3 regions of the Mesorhizobium sp. B1-1-5 genome follow, and region 1 is predicted to be linked to each of the others. Evidence: predicted binding sites of a transcription regulator. Region 1 holds the regulator's gene; each other region holds the start of a gene.

What was found. Region 1 encodes PhoB, which activates phosphate uptake and scavenging genes when phosphate is short. Its sites were predicted from a motif close to TGTCATNNANCTGTCAT; they were not measured.
Positions count from the first base shown of each region.
Region 2: a site for PhoB is predicted at 2,169-2,185, ahead of FJ980_RS01860 (toxic anion resistance protein). Genes of this name have one in related genera too.
Region 3: a site for PhoB is predicted at 3,991-4,007, ahead of FJ980_RS19620 (RNA degradosome polyphosphate kinase). Genes of this name have one in related genera too.

Region 1 is NZ_VFWS01000090.1:3,551-9,770, reverse strand. It holds gene xylF (D-xylose ABC transporter substrate-binding protein) at 1-677, opposite strand, end outside; gene FJ980_RS22170 (ROK family protein) at 946-2,187, shown strand; gene phoB (phosphate regulon transcriptional regulator PhoB) at 2,511-3,200, opposite strand; gene phoU (phosphate signaling complex protein PhoU) at 3,217-3,924, opposite strand; gene pstB (phosphate ABC transporter ATP-binding protein PstB) at 3,945-4,748, opposite strand; gene pstA (phosphate ABC transporter permease PstA) at 4,745-5,596, opposite strand; gene pstC (phosphate ABC transporter permease subunit PstC) at 5,600-6,220, opposite strand, start outside.
Region 2 is NZ_VFWS01000003.1:22,555-28,774, forward strand. It holds gene FJ980_RS01855 (substrate-binding domain-containing protein) at 1-928, opposite strand, end outside; gene FJ980_RS01860 (toxic anion resistance protein) at 1,047-2,126, opposite strand; gene FJ980_RS01865 (alpha/beta hydrolase) at 2,262-2,927, opposite strand; gene opgC (OpgC domain-containing protein) at 3,128-4,366, shown strand; gene FJ980_RS01875 (LacI family DNA-binding transcriptional regulator) at 4,416-5,495, opposite strand; gene FJ980_RS34570 (hypothetical protein) at 5,674-5,817, shown strand; gene FJ980_RS35790 (hypothetical protein) at 5,876-6,007, shown strand; gene FJ980_RS01880 (DUF423 domain-containing protein) at 6,026-6,220, opposite strand, start outside.
Region 3 is NZ_VFWS01000068.1:19,669-25,888, forward strand. It holds gene FJ980_RS19590 (amino acid ABC transporter permease) at 1-535, shown strand, start outside; gene FJ980_RS19595 (amino acid ABC transporter ATP-binding protein) at 550-1,353, shown strand; partial or broken gene FJ980_RS19600 (TIGR02117 family protein) at 1,526-2,179, shown strand; gene FJ980_RS19610 (FAD-dependent monooxygenase) at 2,419-3,651, opposite strand; gene FJ980_RS19615 (zinc-finger domain-containing protein) at 3,667-3,912, opposite strand; gene FJ980_RS19620 (RNA degradosome polyphosphate kinase) at 4,165-6,220, shown strand, end outside.

The sequences.
Region 1 (6,220 bases):
ACGCCGCCGGCGGTGCCGTCATTGGCAGCCACGACCGCGTCGACCTTGTTGTCGTTGGCGGTCAGGAACTGCTCCATGTTCTTCTGCGCGTTGGCCGGCAGCCAGCCGTCCGTATAGGCCTCGCCGACATTCTTGATCTTGCCGCTGTCGATGGCGTCCTTCAGGACTTCCATGGAGCCCGCGAACAGGAAGTCGGCGTTCGGATCAGAGCCCGAGCCCTTGATGAAGACATAGTTGCCTTCCGGCTTGGCCTTGAACACCTCGCGGGCCTGCATGCGCCCGACTTCCTTGTTGTCGAAGGTCAGGTAGAACACGTCCTTGTTCTCTATCAGGCGGTCGTAGCCGACGACCGGGATTCCTTCATCGAGCGCCTTCTGCACCGCCGGGCCGATTGCCGAGGCATCCTGCGCCAGGATGATCAGCGCATTGGCGCCCTGCGAGATCAGGCTTTCGACGTCGGTCAGCTGCTTGCCCGGATTGGATTGCGCGTCGGCCGAAATATACTTGTCGCCGGCGGCCTCGATGGCGGCCTTCATCGCTGCTTCGTCGGTCTTCCAGCGCTCTTCCTGGAAATTCGACCATGACACGCCGATCACCTTGTCCTTCGCCTCGGCCACGGACGCCAGCGTCAGCGACATGGCAACGCCCGCCAGAATGGCGGCTGCAAATTTCTTCATGATATCCTCCCTGCGCCCGTGCGGCGCGACCCAAACTGGCCCGAAGGCCGGCACAGAGGCTTTTTTTCGAGCCTCAAAAAAATAGTGGTCCAGCATAACGACGCTGTCAACCGAGATTCTGATGGGTTTTGATGGGCTCAGGCATTTTTTTCGGCATCCGCAATAAATAATGACATAACCCCTGGCTTCTGCCACAATCCCTAGCGTGTCAGCGACAGGCCATGGCATTATCACAAGGCCGCGATGACCGGGGAGGACGTGCGAAACGATGTCGGTCGGAATCCGCCACGACGATTTGCGCCGGCGCAATCGCGCCATGGTGATTTCGGCGGTACGCCGCGCCGGTCAGCCATCACGGACCGAAATTGCCGCCACCACCGGGCTCAGCCACTCGACCATTTCGGCGATCTCCGCCGACCTGATCCAGGAGGGCATTCTCACCGAAAGCAAGGCCAGCGAGCCGACGGCGTTGAAACGCGGCCGGCCGCAGATCGGCCTGGCGCTGAACCCTGAAGCCGCCGCGGTGCTGACCGTGGTGTTGTCGCTGAACTTCCTGTCGGTCGCCGTGATCGATTATGCCGGTCAGGTTGTTGCCGAGGAGCAGCAGCGCCTGGACACGCTTGTCATGCCCCGCGACGAGCTGATCGGCGAATGCGTGGCGATCGTGCGGCGCCGGCTGCAGGATCCTGACCTCGACATTGGCAGCGTCGCCCGCATCGCCATGGGCATTCAGGGCATCACCGATTCTAATGCACGCGCCATGCTCTGGTCGCCGATAACGCCGCTGACAGACATTCCTTTCGCCGACATCCTCGAGAAGGAGTTCGGCATCTCCGCCACCATGGAGAATGACTGCAACATGATGGCGGTGGCGCTGCAATGGCGCGATCCGGAGCGCTATCGCGACGACTTCATCGCCATCCTGTTGTCGCACGGCATCGGCATGGGTCTCGTGCTCAAGGGTGCGCTATTCACCGGCACGCATTCCTCCGGCGGCGAGTTCGGCCACATGATCCACCGCCCGGGCGGGGCGCTTTGCCGCTGCGGCCGCCGCGGCTGCGTCGAGGCCTATGCCGGCAACTATGCGATCTGGCGCAGCGCCATGAAAATGAGCGAGGACGCCGAGCCGGTCGACGTCGGCGACGCCGACATGCGGGCCCTTGCCGCGAAGGCGCGCGAGAGGGACGGCCCCGAACGGGAGGCTTATCGCCGGGCCGGTGAAGCACTTGGTTTCGGTCTCGGCAGCCTGTTCGCCCTCATCGATCCGGCGCCCGTCGCCATGGTCGGCGTCAGCGCGGCCGCCTTCGACCTGATCGAGTCGGCGCTAAGGGAGGCGATCGCCCAGACGGCCGGCGGCCAGCACTCCGAATCGATCTCCTTCGACACCGAGCCGAACGAGTTGCCGCTGATCCGCGAAGGCTGCGCCATGCGCGCGCTGACCTTCGTCGACCAGGAGATTTTCGCGCCGGGAGGCCAGGCAAGAGCGGGGACGGGGAAGAACGTGGCATAGGCAGCCTTGAAGTGGTTCCAAAGACAGCAACAGACGCTTGAAATTTAGCGCAGCCCCCCGCGAGCTGTCATTCTAGGGCGGAGCAGGAGCGAAGCTCCGTCGCGGAGACCCTGGAATCCATGCCGTTACCTCACGCGTCGAGCGCAGCGGTGCAAAATTCTGGACTGCCGCGGCGCGTCGACGTCACGGAATGGATCCTCGGGTCTGCGCTGCGTCGCTTCGCTCCTTGCTCCGCCCGTGGATGACGAGGCACAAGCGTCTCGGCCACTCACCAGCGTGGATGCTGGAAGTGCATGGCCCGTCAGGACTGCGGCGCCCTGGGCCTAATCTTCCCTGATCGCGTAGCCCGCGCCGCGGATGGTGCGGATGACATCCGGCATGCGGCCGTTGTTGACGGCCTTGCGCAGCCGGCCGACATGGACGTCGACGGTGCGTTCGTCGATATAGATCGTCTCGCCCCAGACATTGTCGAGCAGCTGGCTGCGCGAGAACACGCGGCCGGGGTGGCGCATCATGAATTCGAGCAGGCGGAACTCGGTCGGGCCGAGCCTGATCTCGCTCTTCTTGCGGTAGACGCGGTGCGATTCGCGGTCGAGCACGATGTCGCCGACCTTGAGCACGCTGGACAGCACCTCAGGCTTGGCGCGGCGCAGCAGCGCCTTGACGCGCGCCATGAACTCCGGCGTCGAGAACGGCTTGACCAGATAGTCGTCGGCGCCGGTCGAGAGGCCGCGCACACGATCGCTTTCTTCGCCCCGCGCGGTCAGCATGATGATCGGCAGCCGCTCGGTCTCGGGTCGCATCCTGAGGCGCCGGCAGAGCTCGATGCCGGAAACCGCGGGCACCATCCAGTCGAGCACGAGCAGGTCGGGGACGTTTTCCTGAAGGCGGATTTCGGCCTCGTCGCCGCGGGTCACCACTTCGACCTGGTAACCCTCGGATTCGAGATTGTAGCGGAGCAGCACCCCAAGCGGCTCCTCGTCCTCCACCACCATGATGCGTGGCGCGATCATTGGCAGGTACCCTTCGTCAGGCCGCCGGCGCCGACATTGTCGTCTCGTCCTGCTTCGGACGATTCGCGGGCAATTGCGTGCCGGTCAGCACATAATAGGCGTTCTCGGCGATGTTGGTCACATGGTCGCCGATGCGCTCGAGATTCTTGGCGCAGAACAGAAGATGCGTGCAGGCGGTGATGTTGCGCGGGTCTTCCATCATGTAGGTCAGGAGCTCGCGGAAGACGGATGTGTATTTGACGTCGATGCGCTCGTCGTCGTTGCGAAGCTTGGCCAGCGCCGTGGCGTCGCCCACCGTATATTCCTGGATCACGGCCTGGACCTGGATCAGTACCAGCTGCGCCATGGAATCGATCGAATGCGTGAGATCGCGCGGCGCGGCGCTGACGCCGACCGAACCGACGCGCTTGGCGATGTTCTTGGCGAGATCGCCGATGCGTTCGAGGTCGCCCGCCATGCGGATCGAGCCGACCACGTTGCGCAGGTCGTCGGCCATCGGCTGGCGCTTGGCGATCAGCGTGATGGCGCGGTCGTCGAGCTCGCGCTGGCGCGCGTCCATGATGGCATCGTCGGAAACGACGCGCTGCGCCATGGCATTGTCGGTCTCGAGCAGGGCTCTGGTCGAAGCGCCGACCATCGAGCTGGCGAGATCGCCCATGTCGTTTATGAGCCGGCTGATCTGTCTCAGATCCTCGTCGAAGGAAGCGACGGTATGTTCGGCCATGATGATGTCCTCGTATGAGCTCAGCCGAAGCGGCCGGTGATGTAGTCCTGCGTGCGCTTTTCGCGGGGCGAGGTGAAGATCTTCTCGGTCCGGTCGAACTCCACCAGCTCGCCCAGATACATGAACGCCGTCTGCCGCGACACGCGCGCCGCCTGCTGCATGTTGTGGGTGACGATGACGATCGTGTAGTCGGCCTGCAGCTCGTCGATCAATTCCTCGATCTTGGCGGTCGACAGCGGATCGAGCGCCGAGGCCGGCTCGTCGAGCAGGATGACCTCCGGCTTCACCGCCACGGTACGGGCGATGCACAGGCGCTGCTGCTGGCCGCCCGAGAGGCTGAGGCCGCTGGCGTTGAGCTTGTCCTTGACCTCGTTCCAGAGCGCGGCGCGCTTCAGCGCCTGCTCGACGCGGCCGTCCATCTCGGCCTTGCTGATCTTCTCATAGAGCCTGACGCCGAAAGCGATGTTCTCGTAGATCGACATCGGGAACGGCGTCGGCTTCTGGAACACCATGCCGATCTTGGTCCTGAGCAGGTTGAGGTCCTGCGAGCGGTCGAGGATGTTCTTGCCGTCGAGCAGCACCTGGCCCTCGGCGCTCTGCTTCGGATAGAGCTCGTAGATGCGGTTGAGCACGCGCAGCAGCGTCGACTTCCCGCAGCCCGACGGGCCGATGAAGGCGGTCACGCTGCGCTCGGGCAGGGACAGGTTAATGTCCTTCAGCGCCTTCGACTGGCCATAGTAGAAATTGAGGTTCTTGACCTCGATCTTGGCCTTCTCGACGGTCGTGTCGGCTGCGTTCAGGTCGGTGGACAACATCGGTTTCATCTGTCCTCTCTGCGTCCGGTTAGGCTGCGGGCGATGATGCTCAGCCCGAGAACCGTCAGGGTGATTATGAGTGCGCCCGTCCAGGCCAGTTGCTGCCATTCCTCGTAGGGGCTGAGAGCGAACTGGAAGATGGTTACCGGCAGGCTGGCCATCGGCGCATTGAGATTGCTCGACCAGAACTGGTTGTTGAGCGCGGTGAAGAGAAGCGGCGCCGTCTCGCCGGAGATGCGGGCGATCGCCAAAAGGATGCCGGTGACGATGCCGGAGAGCGCCGCGCGATAGGCAACCGAGCGGATCACCACCCAGCGCGGCGCGCCGATGGCGGTGCCTGCTTCGCGCAGCGCGTTGGGCACGAGGTTCAGCATGTCCTCGGTGGTGCGCACCACGACGGGGATCACCAGGATCGACAGCGCGACCGCGCCGGCGATCGCCGAGAAGTGCCCCATCGGCCGCACCATCAGCTCGTAGACGAACAGGCCGATAATGATCGACGGCGCCGACAAGAGGATGTCGTTGATGAAGCGCACCACCGTCGTGAGCTTCGAGAAGCGCCCGTATTCGGCCATGTAGGTGCCGGCCAGCACGCCGATCGGCGTGCCGACGAAGATACCGATGATCGTCATGACGATGCTGCCGTAGATGGCGTTGAGCAGGCCGCCGGCATCGCCGGGCGGCGGCGTCATTTCCGTAAACACGGAGAGCGACACCCCGGAAAGTCCCTTGTAGAGCAGGGCACCGAGGATCAGCGCCAGCCAGGCCAGCCCGATGCCCGCCGCGACGACGCACAGCGTCATCATCACGCCATTCTTGCGCTTGCGGCTTTGGTGAAGCGATTGGGCAGTCGACATCGGTCAGGCTCCCGTGCGGCTATCGATGCGCAAGAGCATGTAGCGTGCGAGCGCGAGGATGATGAAGGTGATGATGAACAGGATCAGGCCGAGCGATACCAGCGAGGATGTATAGAGGTTGCCGTCGGCTTCGGTGAATTCGTTGGCGATGGTCGCCGAGATCGTCGTGCCCGGCGCAAACAGCGAGGCGCTGATGCGGTGCGCGTTGCCGATGACGAAGGTGACGGCCATCGTCTCGCCGAGCGCGCGGCCGAGGCCGAGCATGACACCGCCCATGATGCCGACGCGGGTGTAGGGGATGGTCACGCGCCGGGTCACTTCCCAGGTCGTGCAGCCGATACCGTAGGCCGATTCCTTCAGCACCGCCGGCACCGTGTCGAACACGTCCTTGGTGATCGAGGTGATGAAGGGCAGCACCATGATGGCGAGGATCAGCGACGAGGTCAGCAGGCCGATGCCGTAGGGCGGACCGGCAAACAGGCTGGAGAGCCCCGGTATGCCGTGGAAAATACCGATGATGAAGGGCTGCACAGTCGTCTGCAGGAACGGCGCGAAGACGAACAGGCCCCAGATGCCGTAAATGATCGAGGGAATGCCGGCGAGCAGTTCGACCGCGATGCCGAT
Region 2 (6,220 bases), on a different contig from region 1:
TCCAGTCGGGTTCGGCCGTCGCCTGGGCTGCGGCGCCGCCCAGCGGCAGCCGCCGGCCGGTGTCGGCGATGCGCTTGCGCACCGTATCCGACTGCAGATAGGCGAGCAGGCTGGTGAAGAATTTTTCGACGTCGGCGCCGCGCCCGTGATCGATGAAGCCGAGTGGGGAATCGCCGACCGCCACACCGTCGGCCGGATAGACCGCATAGAGCGGCTCGTCGCCCATCTGCTTCAGTTTGTCGTTGGTTTCTTTCAGCGTCGCCTCGTAATTCCACATCGCGTCATAGAGCGTCCCCTTGCGCGCGGAATCTACATAGAGGTCGGCCAGCCAGCCCGAAGAACCCGAAGAGCGCTCGACGCCTTGCAACAGCGCGCCGACGGTGTCTTGGACAGCGGGACTGTCGAGGTCGCCGGGCTGGATCACTTCCTTGCCGCCAAGCGCGCTGGAGAGCATCGCCAGATAGGCGCTGGCGCCGGAATTGGACTGCGTGGCCGAGGTCATCAGGAATTTGAGCTTGCCGTCCTTCACCGCGGCAAGAATGTCCTTCATGAACACGTCCTTGCCGATCCAGCCGAGTTCGGCGGCCTTGGATTTGCGCACGCCGAGGATGACCGGCATCTGCGCGATCGAAGTGAGGTTGCGGACCTTGCGGCCGGAATCGAACAGGTCGACCCAGACGCTCGATGCCGGCCAGACCGCGTCCTGATCGAGCCCGCTGGCCTTCTGCAGGCCGAGGCCGATGTCGAGCGAGCCCTGGTAGGAGATGGTACAGGTCGCGCCCTGCTTGGCGCAGAATTCCTGCACGATCGGCTCCAGCACCGTGTTTTCGGAACCGGAGACGATCGAGAATTTGACGTTGCTCGAATTGCAGGCCGCCAGCAGCAGTGCGGCCGCCAGCGCAAGAACGGACGAAAGCTTCATTGGCATCGAGGCTCCGTCAGCCCTCGAGCCGGACGATTCAGGTCCACTCGACCTGAAATCGTCCGGCTCCAAATCAAAGAGATTGAGCATGATGTCGTCCGAAACCGCTTCACACTTTTCGGCATCATGCTCCGGTGAGCGCTTTCTTGAGGTCGGCCGTCATCTGGTCCATCTGCTTTTCGGCATCGGCCCGCCTCTGCCGGCCTTGCTCCTGCACCTTGAGCACGCCTTGCACCGTGTCGATCAGGTCGCGGTTGGCCTGGGCCAGCGTCTCGACATCGACGATGCCGCGCTGCGCCTGCTCCTCGATGGAGATGGCCTGATCCTTCATCATCTTCGATGTTTGGCGGATCATCTCGTTGGTGGCATCGGTCACGGTCTTTTGCAGTTCCAGCGCCGACTTCTGGTTGGTCAGCCCAAGCAGGATGACCATTTTTTGCTTCCAGGCCGGCACGGTCAGCGCCGAGGTCGCCTGCAGGTTCTCGATCAGCGTCTCGTCGCCCGACTGCACGATGCGGATCTGCGGCAATTGCTGGATGCCGAGCTGGCGCGCCTGCACCAGATAGAAGATGCGCTTTTCCAGCCGGTCGAGTGCCTGCACGGCGTCCTGATAGGTCTGCGCCTCCAGCGCTCCAGCAGAATCGCTGGCCTTGGCGTCGGCCGCGGCTTTCAGCTTCGGCAACTCGTTGGCGCGGTATTCATCGACGAATTTCTTGCCGGCCTGCACATAAGCGTCGAGATTGAGGATGGAGTCCTTGGTCTGCTCATGCAGGTCGTCGAGCACGGCGATATCGCGGCGCAGCGTGTCCTTGTGGCGGTCGAGCTCCAGGCCGATGCGGTCGATCTGCCCGGCGACATCCTCATACTTTTCCTTGAAGCGCTCGAGCCGTGCCTTGAACGAGGAGAACAGGTTGCTCAAGAACCCTGCTTCCTTCAGCGAAGCAGGGTCGAGGTTCTTGGCCTTCATGATGATGTCGGTCAGCAGCGTGCCGGTGTCGCCGAGATCGCGGTTGCGAATCTGAGACAGGATCTTGTCGGCATAGTCGCTGACCGCCTGCTGGGCGCGGTCGCCGAAGACCGAAATCGCCGCGCGGTCGCGAATATCGATGCCGCCTTCAATCCTGGCGACCTCGCCTGGGCTGGCGGCAATGGCGGGCAACTTCGAAGTGTCGTCGAGCAGAGTGATGCTGTTCTCGTCGGCCATTGAGACCTCCCCCTCGGTGAACAGTATCTCGATAGACAGTGTGTGACAGACATATGACAGTAGGGCGGTATGCCGCCTTGGAGTGTGAAGTGCCTCACATTTTCAGCTCTTACCTGCGAGAGGCTGGCGCACGATTCAGGCAGGCGGCGCAGGCGCTGCCAGCCATTGCCGCAGGATCGCGGCGTCCGCATCGCCGAATTCGTGGCCCGAGGCAACAATGCGCGCGTCGACCTCGGCGCGGCGCTCGCTGAACAGTGTCACCAGGGCAGGGGTGAAAGGGCCATAGGTCTGGTCGGCCGCCCCGGCAATGATCAACACACGGCTGCCGCCGAGGTCGGCCATTGGCGAGATGTCGAGCACCGGCATCGCCCTCAACAGCGCTGCCTGTCTGACCAGGCCGGGATGGAGCAGCATCAGGCTGGAGATGACATTGGCGCCGTTCGAATAGCCAAGGAAGGTCGCGCGTTGCAGATCGAGCCCATGTTGGCGCGACACTTCCGTTGCGAACTGGGCATAGGCGGCCGTCTCGGCACGGATGGAGGTTTGCTCAAAACTGGTCGGCGTGATTCGCTCGAACCAGCGAAATCCGTCCTCCTGTGGAATGCGGCCGCGCGCCGCGACGATCACCGAACGCGGCGCGATCTGCCTCGCCAGCGGCAGCATCGTCGTCTCGTCGACACCCGACCCGTGCAGCACGAACAGGCACTCGCCGCTTGCGTTTGCCGGCCTCAGCAAACGGTAAGGGAAGGTGAGGTCCTGGCGCAGGATACTGTTTTTCTCGCCATATTCGGGAGCGCTCATATCCATTTGATTCCATGAGAGATTCGTTGATTTGCCGGCTTCAAAACGGAATATTTTCGCGCTCCGCGAAAGTTGATTGAACCAGGCGCAATTCAGTCCGTTTTTCCGCCGATACACTCCCCCGTGGGAGGAATCGAAGCGGTGCGCCCCGGGGGTCGCATTTGCTGGCTATGAACAACCAGCTTTGAGGCCTTTTGTCGATGACCACCCCTGTCCCTAACGACCGCGACAAGCGTGTCGGAGAGCGCGATACGCGCATCAACGATCGTGACACACGTATCAACGATCGTGACACGCGTATCGACGTGCTGCGCGCGCTCGCGTTGCTCACCATTTTCGTCGACCATGTGCCTGGCACCGTCTTCGAGAACTGGACCTACAAGAACTTCGGCTTTTCCGACGCGGCGGAAGCCTTCGTGCTGATCTCCGGCATCTCGGTGGCGCTGGCTTACGGCACGAAGTTCAAGCCGGGCGGCCGATTGCTAGCGACCTTGAAGATGTGGCGGCGCGCCGGGGTGCTCTACATCTCCCACATCGTCATCACGATGGTGGTGATCGCGCTGTTTAGCGCCGCCGCTCTGTTCGCGCACCGGCCGGAAATGCTGGCGATGATCAACATCGAACCCTTGATGCGCAACACGCCGCAGGCGCTGCTCGGCATCGTCACGCTCGGCCACCAGCTCGGCTACAACAACATCTTGCCGGTCTATGCGGCGCTGCTTCTTGCGGCGCCTGCTTTCGTGCTGTTCGTCAGCTATCGGCCGGTGCCGGCGCTGATCGTATCTGGCCTGCTGTGGCTAGCCGCCGGCATCTGGCAGATCGCGCCACCGAATTATCCGGAGCCCGGCCTCTGGTTCCTCAATCCGCTGTCCTGGCAATTTCTGTTCAACATCGGCCTTGCCGCCATGCTGCATGTGAAGCGCGGCGGGCGCATCCCGGTCAATCCGTGGCTGCTGGGTGCCGCCGGCCTCTATGTGGTCGGCGCGGCGATCTGGGTGCACACTCCGCTCTGGGGTCAGATCACCTGGTTCAACCTGCCGGTGGTGATCGGCGGCTTCGACAAGACCTTCCTGTCGCTGCCGCGGCTCTTGCACATTCTTGCGGTCAGCTATCTGATCGTCGCGCTGCCGGCGGTCTCCAACCTCTTCCGCGTCCGGCCCGACAATCCGCTCGCGATCCTGGGCAAGCGCTCGCTGCCGGTTTTCATCGCCGGCACGCTGCTTGCCATGGCGGCGCAGGTGCTGAAGCTGATCAACCCGGGCGGCCCGGCCTACGACACGCTGCTGATCGCGGCAGGCATCGCCATGCAGCTCGCGCTTGCGCTCTACCTCGAATGGCTTGCAAGCCTCGGCCCATCTCGCGCCAAGCCCGTGCGCGAGGAGCCTGCGCGTGCGACGTTCGGCGTGCAGCCGCTGCCGGCGCGGGCGGGCGGCTACTAACCGCAGGGCAAGGAAATGCCTGCGATCTATCCGAATTGCCTGAGCCCGCTCAGGCTTTCGGTGCCGGCCCGGTCGAACCTCTGATGACGAACTCGACGCCCATCGTCTCGCGCCGGACCGCGCCGTCGTGGTCGAGGATCATGCGCGCGGCGCGGCGGCCGATCTCGGTGATCGGCTGGGCGATGGTGGTCAGTGGCGGCGTGCTCAGCGCGCCGTCCGGCACGCCGTCAAAGCCGACAATGGAGACATCGCCGGGAACGTTGAGGCCGCGTGCCCTCAGCCAGTCGATGGCGATCAGGGCCATGCGGTCCGACATCGCCAGGATGGCGGTCGGCGGCTCCCCCTTGGCAAAGATCGCCTCGAGGCCGGCCCTGGTGCTTTTTTCCTCGTTCTCGGTCTCATAGACCGGGATAGTCGCCGTATCGATGCCGAAGCGGGAAAGCTCCTCGAAATAGCCGACAAGGCGATCGCGCGTTCCGGTATAGACCGCGCTGCGCACCACCTTCGGTGTCGCGAAGCCGGTGCGATTGTCGGCAAAGCCGAGCGACAGGACGGCAAAGCGGCGATGGCCAAGCTCGGCGAGATGGCGCGCGGCGAGCCTGGCGCCGGCGACATTGTCGACGCCGATGGCCGATACCGTCTCGTCCTGGAAGCCGAGCTCCAGCGCAACGAAGGGCAACCTGCGCTCGCGCGTCAGATCGACAAGGCGCGAGCCGCCTTCGATGCAGAACAGCACAAAGCCGTCGACAAGCGCGCTCTGAATGTTCCAGGCGAGCTTTTCCTGATTGGCGGCCGAGACCAGCGCGATGCCCGCGCCGGTGGCGTCGCAGGCTTCGGAAATGCCGGCCATCATCACGCGGGCGAACGGATCGTCGAAGAAGTAGGAGAGCGGCTCGGTCGTGGCGACGCCGATGGCGTTGACCTTGCCGGCGCGTAGCAGGCGGCCTTTCGGGTCCGGACCGGCATAACCCATCTGCTCCGCCACCGCCTTGACCCGCTCGCGCACTTCGGCGCGCACGATCTCGGGACGGCTGAAAACATTCGAGGCCGTGCCATGCGACACGCCGGCGGCCTTGGCGATGTCGGCCAGCCTGATCGGTCTTGCCTGGCCTTCGAGGAGTGATGCCATGTCGTTCCTCCGAATCCGGTCACGGGAAGAAGAACATGACCGCTGAATTGCTGCTGGTCATCTAACATTTTTGTTGGATCGATTCAAATTTCGCTTGACGTCGCATGATCGAGGTCTATGATTGAATCGATCCAAGTCATCCGCTTTTTGATGGAGCGGTTCCAACAGGAGGGATGCCATGCATCCGGTGAGTTATTTGTTTGAAGACATCTACCGCAACGATTGGGGCATCGCCTCGGCCGCCATTAGCCAGAAGCGGCGCGGCAGAGCGGGTCCCTGGCGCCGCGAGCTCCGCTTCCTCGTGGAGCGCAAGCGCGGCTGAACCGCGGCCATCTTCCGCATTTGTTTATTGGATCGATTCAACTTGAGGAGAATCAATCATGCATCCGATTGGCCATCTGTTTCAGGACATCTACCGCAACTATTGGGGCATCACGCGCGGAACCGAGCAGCCCGAGCGGCGCCGCGCCAACGACCTGGCTGCACGCAAGGCTAAGCGGCGCGCCGGTTAAAAACGCTCGCCGGAATACCTACGGTCGAGGACGCCACAGCGCCGAGACGGCAATCGCTACCCAGCCGGCAATCAGCAGGGTACCGCCGATCGGCGCCGACATCGGGAACAGCCGCGAGCCGAGAAAGTCGCGGGCGAGCAGATCGCCGCAGAACAGAAGCAGGCCCGCGAGCAGGACGAGGCTGGCGATCTTGAGGCAGCGGTTGCCGCCGGC
Region 3 (6,220 bases), on a different contig from region 1:
CAAATGGCTTTGTATCGTCTTCATCGAGACGGTGCGCGGCATTCCGTTGATCACCGTGCTGTTCTTCGCCAGTGTCATGCTGCCGCTGTTCCTGCCCGCGGGCGTTACCTTCGACAAGTATCTGCGTGCGTTAATCGGTGTGTCGCTGTTTGCCGCCGCCTATATGGCCGAAGTGATTCGCGGCGGCTTGCAGGCGATCCCGAAGGGCCAGTATGAGGGGGCCGATTCGCTCGGCCTCGGCTACTGGCAGAAGATGAGCCTGATCGTGCTGCCGCAGGCGCTGAAGCTGGTCATCCCGGGCATCGTCAACACCTTCATCGGCATGTTCAAGGACACCAGCCTGGTCCTGATCATCTCGATGTTCGACCTGCTCGGCGTGGTGAAGCAGAATTTCGCCGATGCAAACTGGGCGACCCCGCAGACCGCGAGGTCCGGCCTGATCTTTGCCGCCTTCGTTTTCTGGCTGTTCTGCTTCGGCATGTCGCGCTATTCAATGTACACCGAACGCCGGCTCGACACCGGTTATAAACGATAAAAAGGGAACAGGTTATGGCCACCGAAAACGCCGTCAGCGCGGAAGAAATCAAGGTCAACGCCGCCAAGATGCACATCTCCACCACCGATGTCGCCATCGACATCGTCGGCATGCACAAATGGTATGGCGAGTTCCATGTGCTGAAGGACATCAACCTCAAGGTGATGCGCGGCGAGCGTATCGTCATCTGCGGTCCGTCCGGGTCCGGCAAGTCGACCATGATCCGCTGCATCAACCGGCTGGAAGAGCACCAGAAAGGCAAGATCATCGTCGACGGCAAGGAACTCACCAACGATCTGAAGAAGATCGACGAGGTGCGCCGCGAGGTCGGCATGGTGTTCCAGCATTTCAACCTGTTCCCGCATTTGACCATCCTGGAGAACTGCACGCTGGCGCCGATCTGGGTGCGCAAGATGCCGAAGAAGCAGGCCGAGGAGATCGCCATGCATTTCCTCAAGCGCGTCAAGATCCCCGAGCAGGCCAACAAATATCCGGGCCAGCTCTCCGGCGGTCAGCAGCAGCGCGTGGCGATCGCACGCTCGCTGTGCATGAACCCGCGCATCATGCTCTTCGACGAGCCGACCTCGGCGCTCGATCCGGAGATGATCAAGGAAGTGCTGGAGACGATGGTGGGGCTGGCGGAAGAGGGCATGACGATGCTCTGCGTCACCCACGAGATGGGCTTTGCCCGCAAGGTCGCCAACCGCGTGATCTTCATGGATCAAGGCCAGATCGTCGAGCAGAACACGCCGGCCGAATTCTTCGACCATCCGCGCCATGAACGCACAAAGCTCTTCCTCAGCCAGATCCTGCACTGAGCGGGCGCGACGCTAAATTTTCGGAAGCCCGGCTGGAAACAGCCGGGCTTTTTTTGCATTCGGGCGATCGGACTAGGTTCGGCTCATTTTTGGTTGACGCTCCGAAATCGTCTAGCCTGATCGTCCAGGTTTTCCTGGGGTTGACGCAGACAAGACGGAACCACCGCACCCGATGAGACGAGTCCTGCGATACATGGTGATGCTGTTGGGAGCGGCGGTGCTTGCCGCCGCACTCGGCACGCTGGTGCCGCGTCCGCTCTGGCCGGCGGCACGGGCCGAAGGCGAGGGGACGCGGCGTATATTGGTGTTGAGGAATCCGATTCACACCGACATTGCGATACCGGTCGATGATGACGTGCGCCAACGCTTTGCCTTCCTGGCCGATGCCGGCCTGCCGATCGAGGCTCCGGAGGCGCGCTACATCGTCTTCGGCTGGGGCGGCCGCGCCTTCTATCTGGAGACGCCGACCTGGTCGGAACTCAAAGCGGTGCCGGTGCTGAAGGCGCTGACGCTGGACGCCTCGGTGATGCATGTCGATGCTGCGGGGGCGATCAAAGAACCGCACCCGGATGTCGCAATCTTCGATATCGACGCGGCGCATTTTTCAGCGCTGCTCGACTATATCGTCTCAAGCTTTCGGAGCGGCCCAAACGGCCCAGTCGCCATCGACAATGCCGGCTACTCGAGCTTCGACCGCTTTTACGAAGCCAACGGCCAGTTCAACGCGCTGGTCGGCTGCAACACCTGGACGGCGGCGGCACTGCGCACTGCTGGCATCCGGACAGGTTGGTGGAATCCGCTGCCGGTATCGCTGGGGTGGTCGCTACACTTTATAATTAGCGCCGATTGGCGAGCGTCTCATTCCTTCGCGCCCCCCTCCGTCCTGCCGGACATCTCCCCCACAAGGGGGGAGATTGGCGGTTTCGCGGTCGGCGCTTCTCCTGCGACGTTGGAGGTTGGCGAAAGCCGTCGTGACATCTGATCTCCCCCCAAGTGGGGAGATGTCCGGCAGGACAGAGGGGGGCGCTGTCCCGCCAGCCTTGCTGATTGCAACCAAACCCGAGCTTACCGCCGCACAACCTCCCGCTCCTCCCACCCGTAGAGCCAGTCCAGGTCCGCCGCGAGCTTTTCCGCCGGTCGCGCCGCCAGCACCAGATTGCGTGTGATCGCCACCGGTCCCCAGGCGTGCCAGGCCAGCCGATTGAGAGCGCCGCGTTTCAGCACCTTCTCGACGCGCGGGCGTCTGAGATTTTCCCAGATGGCAAGGCCTCGAGCTGGATCGCCGGGGAAGTCGGCAACGAGATTGGCGAGCATAGCGGCGTCCTCGATCCCCATGGCCGCGCCTTGCGCCGCGAAGGGCGTCATGGCGTGTGCGGCGTCACCGATCAGTGCTACTCCCTCCGCCATGGTCCAGCGCCGCTGCGCGACCGTGTGGATGGGGAAGGCTGTCCACGGCCCGGCAAGCGCCGCCAGCTCTGCCAGCACTGCCGCCGTGCCTCGCATGGCAGCTGAAAGAATCGCAGGGTCCGCATGGCCGGACCAGCCTTCGGCGATGCGCTCGCCCCTGGTGAAGGCGGCAAGGTTGACGGCGCTGCCCTTGCTCACTGGATAGGCGACCATGTGGAAGCCGGGATGCAGGAAGGTGGTGACGCTGTCGGTGGCTCCGATTTGCATAAATGCCTGGCCGGCGGCGCTGTCCGCCGGGACCGTCGCGCGCCAGGCGAGCTCGCCCGAAAAGCGGCTTCCTGCGAAGCCGGCCGTCCGGGCAAGCTTGGCGCGGACCGACGACCAGACGCCGTCGGCTCCAACCAGCAAACCGCATGCGACATCCGTCGCCTTGCCGTCGATCTCGACCGTCGCGGTAACGCTTTGCGGGTCGACGGCAATGCCGGTAACGCGCGCGCCGGTGACAAGCACGATACCGGGCTGTTCCGCCACTGCCGCCATCAGCGCCGCCTGCAGGTCGGCGCGGTGCGCCACGAGATAGGGCGCGCCCCAGCGCTTTTCCGCGGCTTCCCCAAGCGGCACGCGCGCCAGCTCTCGCAGGCTCCTTGCGTCCTTCAGCACCACCGCTTGCGGCCGGATCGCGTTGGGCAGCAGGCGATCGAGCACGCCGAGCCGCCGCAGGATCCGGGTCGCGTTGGGGGAAAGCTGGAGGCCGGCGCCGGCCGCTTCGAGTTGCCTGGCCTGCTCGAACAGTGTTACCGGGAAGCCACGCTCGGCAAAGGCAAGCGCCGCCACGAGCCCGGCAATGCCAGCCCCGGCGATGACGATCTGCCGGGACCTTATTTCAGTCATGGTTGATCGGGGCGATCAGGCGGCCTGGTCGACATAGAGGCAGCCGGCCGGCTGCGTTTCCGTCGCCTTCAGCGATGGTGAATAGCGGTAGAGCGTCGAGCAGTAGGGGCAGACCTTTTCATTGTCGTCGCCCATGTCGAGGAACACGTGCGGATGGTCGAAAGGCGGGTTGGCGCCGGTGCACATGAATTCCTTGACGCCGATCTCGATGACGGGATGGCCCGCGTCGTTCTGGAAATGGGGAATGCTGCCGCCTGCCATCGTCGTCTCCAATTGGGTTCGGCCAGTGGGTGTGACCAGTCTGCATCTGGAGCATAACAGGCCAGTTTGCAAGATCGATGAAATCAAACTGTCGCAAAAGGCTGGCAGAGGATAAGTTGAGCCGGTTAAGCGCATGGGGCGGTGTCGGAGCGATTCCGTGACGATCATGCGTCATAAAGACATGCTAGAGCGTCATTGAACGGCAATATGCGGCGCCGCCCTAGGGACGGTTGCGGGCAAGAGCAGGAAACCATGAACGAACTGAAGCCGGTGCAGAGCGAGTTCATCACCGTCGAGGCGGCAAGCCCCGACGGCGGCAATCCCGATCGTTTCGTCAACCGCGAATTCTCCTGGCTGCAATTCAACCGCCGCGTGCTGGAGGAATCGCTGAACGAGCATCATCCGCTGCTCGAGCGCGTCCGCTTCCTGTCGATCTCGGCCGCCAATCTCGACGAGTTCTTCATGGTCCGCGTCGCCGGCCTTGCCGGCCAGGTCCGCGAGGGCATCGCGCTGAAGAGCCCGGACGGGCGCACGCCCGAGCAGCAGCTGGAACAATTGCTGCGGGAGGTCGAGCGCCTGCAGGAAGACCAGCAGAAGAGCCTCTCGGCGCTGATGACGCTGCTCAACAAGGAAGGCATCGAGAGCATCACCCGCGACGCGCTGACCAAGGATGAGAAGGCCTGGCTGGAGGAGCATTTCCAGGAACAGGTTTTCCCGGTGCTGACGCCGCTGTCGATCGATCCGGCGCATCCGTTTCCGTTCATCCCCAATCTCGGCTTTTCCATCGCCCTGCAATTGCGCCATCGCAAGAATGGCGAGGAGATGAGCGCGCTGCTGCGCCTGCCGGTGGCGCTCAGGCGTTTCATCCGCCTGCCCGACCGCAAGAACCATGTCCGCTTCATTCCGCTGGAGGAAGTGGTCGGCATCTATATCGGCAAGCTTTTCCCCGGCTACGAGGTCAAGGGCTCCGGCACGTTCCGCATCATCCGCGACAGCGACATCGAGGTCGAGGAAGAGTCGGAAGACCTGGTGCGCCTGTTCGAAACGGCGCTGAAGCGGCGCCGCCGCGGCTCGGTGATCCGCATCGAATTCGACACGCTGATGCCGGCCGCGTTGCGGGACTTCGTCGCCGGCGAGCTCGGCGTGTCGTCGAGCCGCATCAGCGTGCTCACCGGTCCGCTGGCGCTCAACCAGATATCCGAGATTGTCGCCATCCCGCGCGACGACCTCAAATTCACACCCTACAATCCGCGCTTTCCCGAGCGCATCCGCGAGCATGGCGGCGACTGCTTCGCCGCCATCCGCGAGAAGGACATCGTCGTCCATCACCCCTACGAGTCCTTCGACGTGGTGGTGCAGTTCCTGCGCCAGGCCGCCGCCGACCCGGAAGTGGTGGCGATCAAGCAGACGCTCTATCGCACCTCTAACGACAGCCCGATCGTGCGCGCGCTGATCGACGCCGCCGAGGCCGGCAAGTCGGTCACGGCGCTTGTCGAGCTCAAGGCGCGCTTCGATGAGGAGGCCAATATCCGCTGGGCGCGCGACCTCGAACGCGCCGGCGTGCAGGTCGTGTTCGGCTTCCTGGAGCTGAAGACCCACGCCAAGATGTCTTTGATCGTGCGCCGCGAGGATGGCCGGCTGCGCAACTACGTGCATCTCGGCACCGGCAACTACCACCCGGTTACCGCCCGTATCTACACCGACCTGTCCTTCTTCACCACCGACCCGACGATCGCGCGCGATGTCGCGCAGCTCTTCAATTTCATCACCGGCTATGCCGAGCCCGCCGAGGAGATGCGCCTTGCTGTATCGCCCTTTACGCTGCGCAAGCGCATCCTGAAACACATCTCGGACGAGATCGTTCATGCCCGCGACGGCCGGCCGGCGCGCATCTGGATGAAGATGAACGCGCTGGTCGATCCGACCATCATCGACGCGCTTTACGACGCCAGCCGCGCCGGCGTCGAGGTCGACCTCGTCGTGCGCGGCATCTGTTGTCTGCGGCCGCAGGTGCCGGGTCTGTCCGAGAATATCAGGGTGAAATCGATCGTCGGCCGCTTCCTCGAGCACAGCCGCATCTTCTGCTTCGGCAACGGCCACGGCCTGCCGTCCGACGAGGCGGTCGTCTATATCTCGTCGGCCGACATGATGCCGCGCAATCTCGACCGCCGCGTCGAGACCCTGGTGCCGATCACCAATCCAACTGTGCATGAACAGGTGCTTGGCCAGATCATGCTGGGCAACATCATGGACAACCAGCAAAGTTTCGACGTATTGGCTGATGGCACCTCCCGGCGCGCTGTGCTGG